DNA from 3 places in the Paenibacillus sp. NPDC056722 genome. Region 2 is predicted to be linked to each of the others. Evidence: riboswitches for the same ligand, from Rfam matches in the RefSeq annotation. Region 2 holds a riboswitch; each other region holds the start of a gene.
The links. A riboswitch is a leader RNA that binds a small molecule or an ion and turns the genes downstream of it on or off. The one in region 2 is predicted to bind cyclic di-AMP.

Region 1: another riboswitch for cyclic di-AMP. It lies ahead of ACFRAM_RS23170 (hypothetical protein); the one in region 2 lies ahead of ACFRAM_RS13875 (C40 family peptidase).
Region 3: another riboswitch for cyclic di-AMP. It lies ahead of ACFRAM_RS21745 (TrkH family potassium uptake protein); the one in region 2 lies ahead of ACFRAM_RS13875 (C40 family peptidase).

What each region holds. Positions count from the first base shown of each region.
Region 1 is NZ_JBHTYV010000012.1:111,840-117,184, forward strand. Features, by position in the region: gene kdpB (potassium-transporting ATPase subunit KdpB) at 1-465, opposite strand, end outside; gene kdpA (potassium-transporting ATPase subunit KdpA) at 526-2,202, opposite strand; gene kdpF (K(+)-transporting ATPase subunit F) at 2,261-2,338, opposite strand; gene ACFRAM_RS23170 (hypothetical protein) at 2,464-2,883, opposite strand; cyclic di-AMP (ydaO/yuaA leader) riboswitch at 3,089-3,275, opposite strand; gene ACFRAM_RS23175 (hypothetical protein) at 3,272-3,571, opposite strand; gene ACFRAM_RS23180 (hypothetical protein) at 3,845-4,342, shown strand; gene ACFRAM_RS23185 (RNA polymerase sigma factor) at 4,381-4,827, shown strand; gene ACFRAM_RS23190 (GerAB/ArcD/ProY family transporter) at 4,816-5,345, opposite strand, start outside.
Region 2 is NZ_JBHTYV010000004.1:525,867-531,211, reverse strand. Features, by position in the region: gene ACFRAM_RS13885 (DEAD/DEAH box helicase) at 1-99, opposite strand, end outside; gene ACFRAM_RS13880 (hypothetical protein) at 569-1,201, shown strand; cyclic di-AMP (ydaO/yuaA leader) riboswitch at 1,696-1,832, shown strand; gene ACFRAM_RS13875 (C40 family peptidase) at 1,837-2,313, shown strand; gene ACFRAM_RS13870 (SDR family oxidoreductase) at 2,399-3,127, opposite strand; gene ACFRAM_RS13865 (winged helix-turn-helix transcriptional regulator) at 3,300-3,671, shown strand; gene thiD (bifunctional hydroxymethylpyrimidine kinase/phosphomethylpyrimidine kinase) at 3,850-4,662, opposite strand; gene ACFRAM_RS13855 (CidA/LrgA family protein) at 4,860-5,264, shown strand; gene ACFRAM_RS13850 (LrgB family protein) at 5,264-5,345, shown strand, end outside.
Region 3 is NZ_JBHTYV010000010.1:149,449-154,793, reverse strand. Features, by position in the region: gene ACFRAM_RS21750 (potassium channel family protein) at 1-629, opposite strand, end outside; gene ACFRAM_RS21745 (TrkH family potassium uptake protein) at 644-2,002, opposite strand; cyclic di-AMP (ydaO/yuaA leader) riboswitch at 2,095-2,267, opposite strand; gene ACFRAM_RS21740 (GntR family transcriptional regulator) at 2,536-2,919, shown strand; gene ACFRAM_RS21735 (ABC transporter ATP-binding protein) at 2,919-3,650, shown strand; gene ACFRAM_RS21730 (hypothetical protein) at 3,647-5,194, shown strand; gene ACFRAM_RS21725 (CPBP family glutamic-type intramembrane protease) at 5,332-5,345, shown strand, end outside.

The DNA.
Region 1 (5,345 bases), on a different contig from region 2:
AATGGCCGATTCATCCACTGAAGCCAATCCCTCAATCACCTCACCGTCACCCGGGATCAGTTCCCCTTGGCTGACGACCACGATATCGCCTTTACGCAGCTCAGAGGAAGAAACGGTCTTTATTGCCGTTCCGACCAGTTTATTAGCTGTAATATCCTGTTTGGTCTTCTTCAGCGAATCGGCCTGGGCCTTCCCGCGACCCTCGGCAAGCGCTTCGGCAAAATTAGCGAACAGAACGGTAAAGAGCAAAATACAGAATACCGTAATGTTAAAACCTATCGACTGCTCAGCATGAAAGTATCCGGGTGCCAGCACCATAAGCAGAACGATGATGGTACCAATCTCGACTACGAACATTACCGGATTTTTCAGCAGAGTCACCGGGTTCAGCTTCACAAAACTATCTTTCACAGCGCTGAGGAGTATCGGTCCGGTCAGCAGCTTTTTTCTTTTCGCAGTACTCATCTTGTTCGCCCTCTCTTTCTAAGCTTTGCTTAAGCAAAGCTTGCCATGAACAGCCACTGCTTACCGCAAAGTCAAGTACTCGGCAACCGGCCCCAGCACAATGACTGGCAAAAAGGTCAGCGCACCGATGATCAGAACAGTACCGATCAGAATACCGGTGAATAAGCCGTTGTCTGTACGGAAGGTTCCGGTAGTCTCCGGCACGGTGTTCTTGCGGAGCAAGGACCCGGCAACCGCCAGCATAGCGATAACGGAGACGTATCGGCCCAGCAGCATGACGATCCCGGTCGTTATATTCCAGAAGGAGGTATTATCCGCCAGTCCCTCAAAGCCGGAGCCGTTATTGGCGGCCGAGGAGACATATTCATATAACACTTGAGTCATCCCGTGAAAGCCCGGATTGGTAATTGAACCTTTGCCGAGCTCTGTCAGGAAGGCCCCCGCGGTCGGTACCAGGATAATGAGCGGGTGAATCAGGATCGCAATGGCGATCAGCTTCATCTCCCTGGCTTCGATCTTCCTTCCAAGGAATTCCGGGGTTCTGCCGACCATGAGTCCGCACAGGAAAACACCCATAATCGCATACATCAGCATATTAATCAGCCCTACACCCTTACCGCCAAACACATTGTTCAGCATCATAAGCGCCAGCGGCGTAATCTCACCAAGCGGTGTCAGCGTGTCATGCATATTGTTCACACTGCCTGTGGTCGCCGCGGTTGTTACCGTTGTGAACAGGGAGGACTGTGGAATCCCGAAGCGAACTTCTTTGCCTTCCATGCTGCCCTGTGAGGATTCGATGCCCAAGGCGTTGATCGCCGGATTCCCACGGGTTTCCGCATAATAGTTCAGCCCCAGCAGCAGCACGAAGAGCGTCATCATCGCGGTGAAAATCACCCAGCCCTGGCGTTTGTTTTTGGCAAACATGCCGTACGTGTACGGAAGCGCTGCGGGCAGCATCCACATCGAAAGAATCTCCAGCACATTCGTAAGCGGACTTGGATTCTCGAACGGATGCGCCGAGTTGGCCCCGAAGAACCCGCCACCGTTTGTTCCGAGATGTTTGATCGATTCCAGTGAAGCCACAGGCCCTATCGCAATGTGTTGCGTCTGGCCCTCAAGTGTTGTGACGTCAAGCGTAGGCTTCAGTGTCTGCGGCACATGCAAGCCCACCAGAATCAGCGTTACCAATAATGCCAGCGGCAGAAAGATCCGCACATGTGCTTTTACAAAGTCTTCAAAAAAATTCCCCAACGATTCCCGCCCGGTGATTCCTCTGACAAACGCTATCGCCACGGAGAAGCCGCTGGCAGCAGAGGTGAACATCATCATCGTAATCACAGCCATTTGCGAGAAATAGGACAAACCAGTCTCTCCGCTGTAATGCTGAAGATTCGTATTTGTCATAAAACTGATTACCGTGTTGAACGTGAGCGTCTGCTCCATATCTCCTATCCCATTTGGATTAAGCGGCAGTCCCCGCTGCACTCGCAGAATGATATAACTAAAGGCTACCAGCACGATATTCGTTAAAATGAAGCTTAGCGCGTATTTCTTCCAGGACATCCCTTCGCGCTGCTTCAGCCCTATCAGGCGGTAGATGCCATTCTCTGTACGACCAAACCATCGGTCTGTGCGATTCGGCTCACCCGAAAATACATGATACACATAGGTGCCCACTGGCTTCACCAGAAGCAGCAGGATTAAGATAACTACGACCATTTGCAGAGTGCCCATGAATGTCCCTCCTTAGCAAGACTTCTATTTCTGTTCCCATTCCTAGCGTTAGATGTAGCTAAAATTTCTCCGGGTGAATCAGCGCATATACCAGATAGATGAACAGCAGCAAAGTCACAGCAATAATCACAATCACCGCTCATGCCCCCCTGCATCCCGGGCTACATTCGAACACCATTGTACAAATCCATAGAATAAGCCGTACGTAACGGCCAGCGCAGCAATCATATACAGGTCCAGCATTGTTTCCAGCCCCTTTGTTTATCCCTGATCACGGGATGATTTATCCGCCAAAAAAACGGCATCCCCGCTATGGGAATAGATGACATAACTTGCACCCAGTCTTTTATAGACCAATCTGGGATTCAAGGAGGATGTGATGACAAAGATGGGCTGTGTGGTCCAGGCCCGGCACATCTGGATGTAACGGCAGCACAGCGTAAAGCTGCTCTCGAACAGATAGACACGGCTTACTGGAAAAGATGGACGAAACCACGTTTTCTGGTGACGGGTATCTACAAGAATAGTGTTCTCAACTCCCAGTTCCTCTAAACGCTCCTTCTCCTCCTGATTGTTCGTCAACCCTGCTACAGGGATGCCTCTAAATTTTAAAATCTTGATAAAATGCTCTCCGGCTTTTGTCGGTGCGCATACCAGCACATATTCTATCTGATCCGCCATATCTCTTATCTCCTCCTGCTCTAGTACAACAACAAGGAGGCAACGAAAATCTCCGAAAGGATCATGACCTATCGTCATTTTCGGGCACAGCCATCTGTGGCTGTGTCACGTCACCAGACGCTGCCTTACAAGCGTTTTGCTTATAAAAGCACAGCAAAAAACCACAAAGGATTACCTCTGTGGCTCGCTAACGGTCACATTGCACTCATCCTCTCTACATACGCTTACGAGGTTAGCTGTCGGATTCGGGCGGTGAGAGTCGCCCTACCCGCACAGATGCACATTTGACGCATCCATACAGGATTCACCCCATAACCGGCTCCGACTCTCACATCGGCTGCCGATTGTTGGTTCCCCCGCTTTCCTTGACGGAAATTAAGCGGATCAACTATTCGGTTGTGGTTGAAACAGATGTAATCATACTCTCGCGCAGGAATTCTTGTAAAACGTCAAGGATGCCAAAATAATGCATAAAGAAAACCCTTTTCATATCAGGTAGCGCTTTCTTGATGTTCAATCTCTCTATTTCTCCTATTTTCACGTTTTTGTCACGATTATCGAAAATTTTAGGCAGATCAGAAATCTTTTTCTCCAAAGGATGGGATTTCAAGGTTTTCGCCCGTTTTCCGTGTAAATATGAAAAGCGGTGCTTGAGGAAGATAGAGGCCTCATAACGGGCAATAAACATGCTTTTAGTCCCCTTTCTCTCCCTTGGTTGCTGAAATTCCGCGGATAGACGTTACTATGAAAGATTTTCTCTTTTTACAAAAGAAAGCGGTGCGGCGTATGATTCGGATTACGATCACATCATTAGCTAAAAGGAAATGAACAACTATTATTTTGGTACACATCCAGAACTTCTGGATCCGAAGAGCCTGACGCGGGTGTACTTTGGCGTATTGTGTTGCGATGACGGCGGCCATAGTTATTAAATGGGCTACCGCTTCGGGGAGGATTCAAAGTGGACATAGAACAACATCATAAGCTGACACGAATAGAACTCTTTGCTGTCCCTGCTTCCGCGGCTATCCATGGCTCCACAGCCGATTGTGAAAAACCATTGTACATCATCCTGAAGTTATCCTGTCAGAGAGACTGCGGCTGGGGGTTGTGCAGCATCCTAGCCGAGGGAAAAGGGGTCGACCTGGTAAGATGGGGTAACTTTCTGCGGTGTATCCGGCAATGTAGCCTGAGTGAAGCTGTCGGGGTTACGCAGGTTACCAGCCAGAGCTGGCAACCGAGCCAGTTTGCAATGGTACAGACCGCCTTGCAGGATTTGCAGGCAACTCTGTACCCGCCTGTCCTTGCCGGAATGTTCCGGCAGGAGAATCGAAAGTCTAAGCTGCTCCATCTATCCGTGGAACAACTTCCTGGAGCTTCCTCATCGCCGCCAGCATGGATCAGCATGGACACAGACTGGCTGGTGGAACACTCCGTCGCCTATTATTCCATTCTGTAATGTCAACATTCTTCCACTTCGAAAGGAAGGTGCGCACGATGTCCGCCCCTTTACCCGCAAAATCAGCCCGCCGCTCCCTGCCCGCCTTCCGCGGGCTGGTGGAGCAATACGCAGACAGCGTCTACACTCTGTGTATCCTGCTGCTGAAGGACCCGCAGCTCGCTGAGCAGGCTGCGGTCCACACCTTCACAGCGCTGGGCAGGTCCTCCCGGCTAACGCCTGGTTCTTCCCTGCCCGGCTCCATCCAGGTCTACCAGACCTGCCTGTCGCAATGCTCACTTACGCCCGCCGCACGCCTGGCGGGCGAGCCTGGACAGCCGGCGGGCAACCGGCTCGTCCTCTCCGCACTGCGCTACGGCTTGGGCCTTCCCTTGGCAGATATCAGCACCATTCTGCATCTCCCCGTCCCGGAGCTGAAGATACAGCTAAGAGCCCTGCGCGAAGACATGCGCACGGCCCACGATTCTTCCTCACTACTTGCTTAACATCGTCTGGCTCCTGAACTTGTACACCATATATAGCATCAGCGGAAGGACAAACGCACAGGTGAAATCCCAGAAGATATAATAATCAACGATATAATCGAAATAAACGGTATTGGTCGTGATCGCGAACGCCAACCCAAAGACAAGCATGCCCCCAGGAATAGACAACGGACGATAATCACGTAGCTTGAAGAGTTGCGCGGTCCCGAGCAGGAAAGCATAGAAGTCCAGGATTGTTTTGAAAAATGTAGATAAAATCCAATTGATAGCCAGTATGGCCTCCACCCGCTGCAGAAAGTTCCCCACGTTGATTTTTTGTGCGGCGGCATAGGTAGCGTAGAGATAACTAGAGGCCAGGTTAGGTCCAATCACGAGAAGGGTAAGCAAGATAATAGAACAGATAGCCATCCCTCCAAGGAAAACCCCGATTAAATAATCCCTTTCCGTAGTCTTGCTGGTAACCACATAGGGTAGGAACATAAGCACAGCATTGAGCTCACAGAACGTAAAGGTGCTGC
Region 2 (5,345 bases):
ATCCTGTAGCCAGTTCCGGTTGAAAGAAAGAGGAACAGGCAGCACGGGCGCAGGCTGACTCGCCCCAGCGGGCAGAGAATTACGGAATAATTGCGTCATACGGCATTCTCCTCTCGCAGTGATTCATATTGAATGTGTAAGAGTAGTATGCGCGGAAAAGAGAGGATTCATAACCCGGGAGAGTAAAAGCGGGAGAGGGGGAGTAAGGAATTTCGCTGTCCGGCGTATATATGGAGCGTTCGCGGAAGGATGGTCGCATGTGGGGGCTGCGTCATAAGGCATTTCTTTTTCCAACACTGTAGTTAATGTAATCACAAGATAGAGCCTCAGTTGTAGCAGTAAGGAGTACACTAAAATTCGTTGCAGTGACTTGCGCTCAGTCGTCGAAGCAAGCGTTGCTGAATTGGTGATGCAGGGGACAAAGACGGTCAGGGTCATCGTATACAATGATGAAGCTAGCGTACTGCTAGATATGTTGGCTTATAAAAAATAAAATCTTTGGCTCATAAGTACTCCCCTTTGGTATAGTTATAATTAATTTCAAATAATTGTTAGTTGGAGGTCTTTAATGAGCCATATCAGAGGAATTATCTTGGAGGGTTATTCTCATGCAGGAAAAACATCTGTTTTAAAAGCTCTAAAGCTACTTCAAGCACAAGAAGAATCATCGGAGCGTAGTATTATTGTCTTGAGTGAGCATTATTCCCAAGTATTAAATAATGTTCATGGAGAATTTAAAAGCTTAAGCCGTGATGAACATCTTCATATATTGAAAGAACGGGTTAGCATGCTAAGACAATTAAATGAGTGGTCCACATATTTGGGTCCAGATGCATCTCGGGCGTCTAGAGGTATATTTTTTATATTGGAAAGATTCCATCTGAATCACAGATTGGCCTTCCCCTCCGATTCCTTGTATGAAATTGAATCACTTGAAAATGAAATGCTCCATCTGGGGGCTACATGTGTATTATTAACGGTTTCTTCTAGCAACGTAGAGGGAAGAATGCAAAGTCGGACACCTCACGAATGGATAAGCAAATCAAGAGAAGAGATCAGAAAGTCAGCCGATGAATTTATACAAACCCAATCAGAGCTACGTAAACAATCTAGTTTATCGATCCTACCAACGATAGAAATAAATACTGATAATAAGGATTGGATTACATATGCAAAAAGAATAATGAATTTATTGAACTAACATTCAAATCGGATCATAGAAACAAACAAATGAAGTTCCATTGATCAGTGATCCACAAGTACACTCCTGCCAAAAGAACTTTAGTAGTTTTTTTATAGAATATGAGGCGTACCACCTTCTAATTATATATGAAGAAGCGGCAGAGTCGCTGGCTTAATCTGTTTGATGATTATAAGGAGCGGTAACTGTGCTGCAAATCACCGGCATTAGTCAGAGATATTCCGATCTGATTACCGGTATTCATCCAACGTTACCCGCAGTGATTACAAGAATGTTACCAGTTTTTCATCTGCATATTCATGTACACCTGCGGGACTGATAGAGGAAGAATTGCTAGAAAAAGCAGGGTCGATCCCCTGAAAAATAAGCGATAAATAGCAGTATAATCTATGAATATGTAGAAAGAATGTAAGAGCAAATAAAGTTGTTAATCTATCAAATGGCATTGACAGGAGGGGGACATCTATACTACTATACAAATAGTTACAAAATATTAATCAATGTTGCCGAATTTCAATCGTTGAAAACGGGGGAACCACATCTGGGTGAATTATTCCTGAAAGCAAGGGAATATAGGGAAACCTTTAACCGAACCCTCAGCTAACTCCGTAGGCATTTGAAGGGAGAATCACGGTCTGAAGAAGTTTATTGTTTCTGTACTTGGAGCCGCTATTCTATTAACTGCAGCACCAGCCGCATTTGCCAGTGACGTTAACGCTAAGATCGACAATGAAGTGAACCAACTCATTGGTACTCCTTATGTATGGGGAGGCACAACAACAGCGGGTTTTGACTGTTCCGGATTTATTCTATACATATTCAACAAGTTCAATGCGGGAGATCTTCCGCGCACCTCGCAGTCCCAAGCTAAAGCGGGTACAGCTGTCGCTAAAGAAGATCTTCGTGTCGGAGATTTAGTATTTTTCAATACCCTTGGTAACGGAATTTCTCATGCAGGTATTTATATCGGTGATGGTGAGTTCGCTCATTCCTCCAGCAGCAAGGGCGTTCGCATCAGTAAATTGTCGGAATCGTATTATGCTGATCGTTATGTTACCGCACGCCGTGTAGTGAGTGAGACAAGCTATCTGGCCATGACTGGACAGAAATAATTCAGAAAATACATAGAAGGTGTCCCGAATTAGCCAGCTTTCTGGCTGTCCGGGGCACCTTTTGTTTTTAGAGTATGCTAAGAGATTAGCGTAAAATATAGCCGCCGTCCGGGAACAGGGTGCTGCCGGTGGTATATCCGTTCGTCATCAGGTATACAACAGTATGTGCGGCTTCTGCGGCTGTGCCGATCCGGCCGAGCAGGTTGATTTTGGCATAGGCGTTATAGGATTCGTCCCGAACCGCTTGTTCGGCGCCTTCCCAGTTAAATTCTGTGTGAATCGTTCCCGGGGAAATGACATTGACCCGAATAGGAGCCAGCTCCACCGCCAGCGCTTTACCTAGACTTTCTATGGCTCCATTGCAGGCAGCGTAGGAAGCGCCATCTGTGAGCGGTCTTTGCCCAAAGGCACCAGACATCAGTACGACTGAGCCATTCGGGCGCATCTGCGGAGCAGCATATTTTACTGCATTGTATTGTGGCCAGAATTTAGCGTCAAAGCAGCTGCGGGCAACCTCCGCACTTGACGTGATCGGACCTCTGACATAGCTGGCTCCAGGCGTGAACAGATGATCGAACGGACCCACTTGCTCGAAAAAGGATTTCAGCTGTTCCTCATCTTTGTTGTCCAAAGTATATATTTCTACGGAGTCTGCGCCCAGTCTTTCCTTTGCTAGTTCCAGTTTGTCCAAGGACCGACCTGCCAGAACGACGGATGCACCTTGTTCCACCGCTTGTTTGGCTGTTGCCAATCCAATCCCGGAGCTTCCTCCTATAATAACGACCCGCTGTTTTTGTAGAGTAAGAGTTGACATGATAGGTTGTTCTCCTTTATTCGTTTGTTGGTTTCCATTCTATTATTGGGTAAAATAACGGCGCTGCACAGTACGCACTTTATTCGTACCCGGTACGAAAATTCGTACTATCAGGAGAGACGTGCAATTGAGGGGCGTCACAGGTATGATGGAGAGAACAGGAGAGGTGATGATGATGAAACGAAATTCGCAGGAGCCCAGACTGACAGGCGTTCTGGCAACCTTGGATGTTATTGGGGGCAAATGGAAGCCTCTGATCCTGTTCATGCTGCTGGTGGACGGGACGCAGAGGTTCGGGGAACTGCGGCGGAGGATACCGGACGTGTCCCAGGGAACGCTCACAAAGCAGCTACGGGAGCTGGAGGAGGACGGGCTCATTGACCGGATCTTTTATCAGGAGATGCCTCCACGCGTGGAATACAGCCTGTCTGAGCACGGTAGAACGATTGCAGTAGTACTGGATAGCATGTGTGGTTGGGGCAGAAGCCATCTTAACTTCGTAAATGAACGTGAAGATGCTGAAACGACTGTCAGGGAGAACTGAGGGAACGGTAGCCTGAGGAAAATAGCCTGTAGGGCGCATTTAGGCAAATAGGGTGTCTACTCTCGTTAACAAGTTGAAAGCTGCTGAGCAGCTTACTATAGCCGTATAAAAAGAGCAGAGCCGAGGATATCGGCTCTGCTCTTTTGTATGACAAGATTGTTCGCCAGATGGGCGAGACCTATTGTTCCAGGCGGTGTCCGCCGTGGAAGACCGGTCCTACGTACTGGTTGAACGCGAAGCCGTTGCGGATGGCTGCAGAGACGAAGTCTTTCGCTTTGGCAACCGCTTCGTCTACGGTCAGGCCGTTCGCAAGTCCACCGGTAATCGCAGCCGCAAAGGTGCAGCCTGCGCCGTGGTTGTGTGCCGGTTCGATTTTATCCGCTTCGAAGACGGTGTAGTCTGTACCGTTAAAGAAGACGTCGATTGCTTTGGAGCCATCCAGTGCCTTACCGCCCTTAACAACAACATTGCGGGCACCCAGTCCGTGGATCAATCGTGCAGCTTCTTTCATATCTTCGATAGTAGTGAGTTTGCCGAGACCGGACAATACACCTGCTTCAAACAAGTTAGGTGTAACTACGGTGGCTAGAGGCAGCAGCAAATCGCGGATCGCTTGCGCGCTCTCCGGGTTCAGCACCTCGTCTTCACCTTTGCAGACCATAACAGGATCAATGACAACATTGCTCTGCAGATTCTCACGGATTGCTTGCTCGGCTACCTTAACAATTTCTACACTGCCCAGCATACCGGTCTTCATGGCATTAACTGGACCGCCAGCGAAAATGGTCTTAAGCTGCTCGGCAACGATAGCTGCATCCACCGGATAGACATTATGGTGCCAGCCGTTGTCCGGGTCCATTGTTACAATGGTGGTCAGCGCGCTGAAGCCGTACGTTCCATATTCCTCAAAAGTTTTCAGGTCAGCCTGAATGCCAGCGCCTCCGCTGGAGTCACTACCGGCAATGGTTAAAGTCTTGATTATTTTTGACAATGCAAACGTCCCCTTCTTCTATGTCTCAATTCATAAGTACGAATTGAATTGATTATAACAAAAATCGGCACTTAGTGAAAATACATCAGAGTTTCATATTATACATTGAAAAAATCATGAAATCTCTGTTAGTCTGATAGAGTCCATTTTTTACAATAACATAAGGATAGTTTACTCCGTGAAGGGACTTTTGTCTGATGAAGATTGTGCGAATTATTGCTCAGGTGGTACTGCTGTACTTATTCTCCCTGGCTGGCGAGGCTGTGAAGCAGCTTTTGCATCTTCCCATACCGGGAAGTATTATCGGCCTGTTGCTTCTTTTTATTCTGCTGCTGTGCCGGGTTGTGCCTGTCCGATGGATTGAGCACGGGTCTGCGGCGATCTTGGCGTATCTTCCCTTATTTTTTATTCCCGCGACAGCTGGTATTGTCGATCACTTAAGTCTGTTTAGCGGAAAAGGGCTGCTGCTGATTGTAGTGCTGGTCTTGAGTACGGCCGTCACAATTGGTGCGGCGGCGCATTCCAGCAGATGGTTTGCCAGATGGAGCATGGATGTACCAAGGGCCCTGCCAGGTACGGAAGAGAAAGGGAAGGAAGCTTGATGATTCTGACTGCGATTGCAATTGTATTTGCCAATGTAAGCATATATGTGGTGATGGCCTTGATCTATAAAAGATTTCGCA
Region 3 (5,345 bases), on a different contig from region 2:
CCCTCATTGGAGCCGATGACGACCATAATATCACCTTCGTACAAGGAATCCAGCGCAGTCGGAGCGACGATAATTCCACTCTCCCTATTGATGGCAATGATGCTGCACCCGTATTTGGCCCGGGTATTCAGCTGGGACAGACTCTTGCCATCCATACAGGATGGAACATTCATCTCGACAATTTTATAATCCTTGGATATTTCGATATAATCCAGCAGATTGGGAGTGACTAACTGGTGAGCCACCCGAACCCCCATATCCCGCTCGGGGAAAATCACCCGGTCCACACCCAGCTTGGTCAAGGCGCGTCCATGAAGAATAGATATAGCCTTGGCCACCACCTGCTTGACACCAAGCTCCTTCAGCAGAATGGCTGTCAGAATACTACGCTCCATATTATCGCCAATGGCTACAATACCACAGTCAAAATTTCGGACACCGAGCGAACGCAAAATGCCCTCGTCTGTGGCATCCGCCATCACCGCATGGGTGAGCTTGTCGCTCATCTCCTCCACCCGTTCTTCCAGATGGTCCACTCCGAGCACCTCATAGCCCATATCCATCAGCTCAAGCGCCAAGCTTGAACCGAACCGTCCCAGCCCAATTACTACAAATTGCTGTGGTTTCATCTCCCGATAACTCCTTATCCAATAATCATTTTGCCTTCCGGATACTGATACAATGGTTTGCCCTGTTTTGGGCCAAGTGCATAGGCCAGCGTCAATAGTCCCAGCCTGCCAGCGAACATAGTGAGACAGATGAGGATTTTGCCGACTAACGACAGCTCCGGCGTCAACCCCATGCTCAGCCCCACGGTCGCGAAAGCCGAAGTCGTCTCGAACAAAATCTCCAAAAAGTCGCGTCCCTCCGTCGTCGAGAGCACCATAGATACAGTGACAATCAATAGCAGAGCGAGCAAGGTGATGGTCAGTGCTTTGAACACCCGCTCCTGTGCCAGCCGGTAACGGAAGAATACTATATCCTCACGCCCACGCAGCATGGAGATTACAGCGCCGATCATGAGCGTAAAGGTCGTTGTTTTGATCCCGCCCCCGGTAGAACCGGGAGAAGCACCGATAAACATTAGAATCACGATAAAAAATTGCGTAGCCTGGCGTAGCCCGGAAATATCCAGTGTATTGGCCCCGGCCGTACGCGGTGTAACGGACTGGAAGAATGCAGCCAGTATTTTGCCGCCAATGTTCAGGGAGCCCATGCTCCGCGGATTCGTAAATTCAAATACAAAAATCACGAGCGTGCCCGCCAGAATCAGCGCTGCGGTTGTGGATAATACCACCTTGCTGTGCAGCGACAACCTGCGCTTGCGCCGGTAATCGACGATATCGGCAATTACGATAAACCCAAGCCCACCGGTGACAATCAGGAACATGACAATCAGATTCACTACAGGATCATTGACATATCCCATCAGGCTGCGGTAATGGCCGAACAGGTCAAAACCTGCATTGTTGAACATGGAAATGGAATGGAACAGTCCAAAGTAAATCGCCTTGCCGAGCGGCATATCAAACGCCCAGCGTATCGACAGCAGCAGTGCCGCACTCCCCTCGATCATGAGTGAATAGATCAGCACCCGACGGATGAGCCGTACAATGCCTTCCATCGAGTTCTGGTTCATGGCCTCCTGCAGAATAAGTCGGTCGCGCAGCGATATTTTCCGCTTTAACACCAGAGCAAAGAGTGTTGCCATCGTCATGAAGCCCAGGCCGCCAACCTGAATCAGGATCATAATGACGGTCTGCCCAAAAAGGGAAAAATACGTGCCGGTGTCCACAACTACCAGCCCCGTAACACAGGTAGCAGAAGTTGCTGTAAATAGCGCATCTATAAAGTTCAATGAATGTCCCGTCCGACTGGCAACCGGAAGCATCAGCAGCAGCGTACCAATCAAAATGATCGCCGCAAAACCGAGTACCAGCGTCTGAGGCGGGGAAAGCTTCAATATTGTAAAACGGTTCAACCTGGGGAATGGCGAAGCCAAATCCTCACCTCTCACTATAATAAATTGACGTTGTATATCATTAGAATGCCAAACAAAAAAAGCACTGGAACACCAATGCCTCTCCCCTTGGTTCCTGCAGTGTTCTGAAGCCTACGAGGTTAGCTGACGGATTCGGGCAGCTGCAGTGCCCTATTCGTTCCCGGAACGAAATTCACCCCTGAAGATCGGCGCAAACTTACGCTGTATGCACCCTTCACTTCATATGGTTCCCCCGTTTTCAATTGAAATTCGGCTTATATCTAATTGCATTCAAATTATATACGTTCTGTCCTGACATCACAAAGACACTATTAAGTATATTTGGATAAAATAATGTCTTAAAGAGTGACCGGGAACACAGGAGACCCTGTTCTCATTCCTTTTCCGTGACTTTCCTGTAATTGCATCGTTTTTCACGGTTTCATGAATATCTAGAACTTTTAACCTTGAAATTGTATGGTGAGGAATGATACACTACACACAACAAGTGTATGACCTATACCCATACACATTATTCCTACTAGGGGGAAGTCATGGAAGAATCTTTGGAGCTGCTGCCGCAGCAATTTCAGATCAATCCCTCGCGTCCCATCTATGAACAATTCGTCGAAGCCATCCGGGGCCGGATTGTTACCGGTCTCATCCCGCTTGGCTCGCGTCTGCCATCCGTGAGGGATTTGGCAGCCGACCGAGGCGTGAATCCGACTACAGCTGCAAGAACTTATCAGGAGCTGGAGCGAATGGGCCTGATTGTCACCTATCGTGGACAGGGTACCTTTGTTACGAGGGAACAGGATGTCATCGGGGAGGCTCGCAAGGAAATGATCCTGGAGGCCGTGCGGCAATTTAAAGCTGCGGGTGCCAGCCTGGGGCTGTCAGCAGAGCAGATGCTGCAATTTGATAAGGAGGAATCTTGATGCGTACGAATAAAGATATTTCATCACTGCCAGAACTCAAGGCAGCCGTGCAATGTCAGAACCTGACGCTCCGCACGAGGAAAAAAACAATTTTGGACGACGTTAGCTTCCATATTCCCCAAGGCAGTATCACTGGACTGCTCGGTCCTAACGGTGCGGGCAAGTCTACCCTATTACGCCTGATCACCGGACTGGCTACACCAGACTCCGGCTCTGTGAAGATTTTCGGCGAACCTGCCGGCGTAGACCGCCTAGGACAGTTATCCCTGTTGCCGGACCGCAGCAGCCTGCCTGGATGGCTGACTGTAGGGCGCTGGCTTCACTTTGCTGAAGGCATATATCCCGATTGGGACAATGTGAAGGCAGAACAACTAATGGGTCAGCTTTCCGTTAAGAGGGAATCCCGTATCTCAACCTTATCCCGCGGGGAAGAAGCCAGACTGCAACTGCTGACCTGCCTGTCCCGCAAAGCTCCGTTAGTCATACTCGATGAGCCCTTCACTGGCGTGGACCTCATTTCCAGAGAGGAAATTGCATCCACAGTTGTGGGCGAGATGGCTGATGGTGAGCGTACCTTTTTGATTGCTACACATGATATCCGGGAAATGGAGCTACTGTTTGACCGCCTAATTCTAATCGGTAACGGACGGATACAAGGTATTGAGGATGTGGAACGGCTCCGTCAGTCCGGTCATTCCGTTGAATCCCGTTACAGGGAAGTGTTCGCATGACAGCGCTTAGAGCGTTAACAGATCTGGAGTACAGCCGCTATAATCCGTTTAAGTGGGGCCAAAAATCTTTTTTAGGGATTACTGTATCCCTATTCGCTCTGCTCTTGGGTATCGGATGGTATCTCTTTCATGGCAGACAGCCTTCCCTGCAAGCTCCTTTTACAGCAGGCACCTTTCTTATGGTAGGGATCATTATGTATCTTGCTTCAGTCGATATGCTGTTGTTTACAGTCCATAGTAGCCGGGAGTGGATTCTGAATTTCCCGCACCCCCGCAAGCTACTGCTGTATGCCAAGGCGATCAGCCTGTTTAAGCATGGATTGTATCTTGCTTCCATCGTTATAGCTGCTAATATCGGACTGTATGTACTCTTCAACCTGACAGGACACTATGAGCACCTTCTGTTCAAAGAGCTCATCCTGACAGTAGTCGCTCATGCACTCTTTATGGTTTCGATCTTTCCGCTCGCCATCGTATGCGGATTGCTGGCAGGAACCATTCTTATGGGCTGGAAAATGCTGCTGTTCGTTCCCTTTTCATTATTATGGCTGTCGCCATTGATGGCTTTGGCCACCTACTTGAACTCCACTGCTTTGAACGGTGAGCAAATACAATACCTAAATCCGACCTATATTCTGCTGTATACGGTAGGAATTCTACTGATTGGCTGGCCTCTGGGCTACATGCTGATCCATTGGATTGCCAAGGCTGGTCTCGAAAGAATGAGTGAGATCCGATATAATTTCCTGGCCGTACAGCTTCCGATTGTTAAAGAGCAGAACACTATAAAGTCGTACCGGCGTTCTTCCGGATTCCAGGCACTGTATCAACTGGAGCTCAGCCGTCTGCAGTATTTCGAAGGATTACTACCCATTAAGGTGATCAAGGGAGTCGTACTTGCTGGGGCGTTTATCTTGTTCTACCTGTTCCCCGAAGACGATCAGTTTGTACTGACTCTGACCAAGATGCAATTTATCTTGCCTGTGCTGGTAGCTTCCATATGGATCATGTGCAAGAGCGGGGTGGAGCACAAGCAGCTGAATTGGCGCCTCTCTTTTCCCCATCCTAGACTGCTGCTTATAACATCTAGTATCGTCGCAACAGGGGTCACCGTCCTTCGCCTACATCTGATGCTGAGCATAGCCACTCTGGCTGGAATCGGGGCAGCTCTCGCAGGAGGAAGAACCAATTTCGCATCCGTTACTGATTATCTGCATTGGTTTGCATACATCTTCTTAACATCAGCACTGATGCTCATCCTATCCCTCTGCCTGCTGCAAATCAGCTATTATCTGATGAAATCAAAGATACTGATCGGACTAATCTTCCCGCTGTATATGATCATTGCGCTTCAACAAACGATTGTGAATAATACCTTTCTCCCGGAAAATATACAAATCGGACAGACGCCGAATTGGCTGCTGCTTGGATGGGTAACCTTGATCGGATTGCCGCTTGCCGCGGCCTGCCTCCCTCTCGGGGCCAGATATCTACACCTCGTTATCGCTCAAAGCAATGAAACGGTCATCCGAAAGAAACATTAGAGTCATAAAAACAGGCCCCTCTGCGTAAGAATACTTGTTAGAAGATTGTAGACAAGCAAAATAACTGGTTTGCTCTCATTTGTACCGTATTGCAAGTAGTGCCATAATATATGAGTTCACCCAAAAGGAGGCGTTATATGAATCCCGTCGG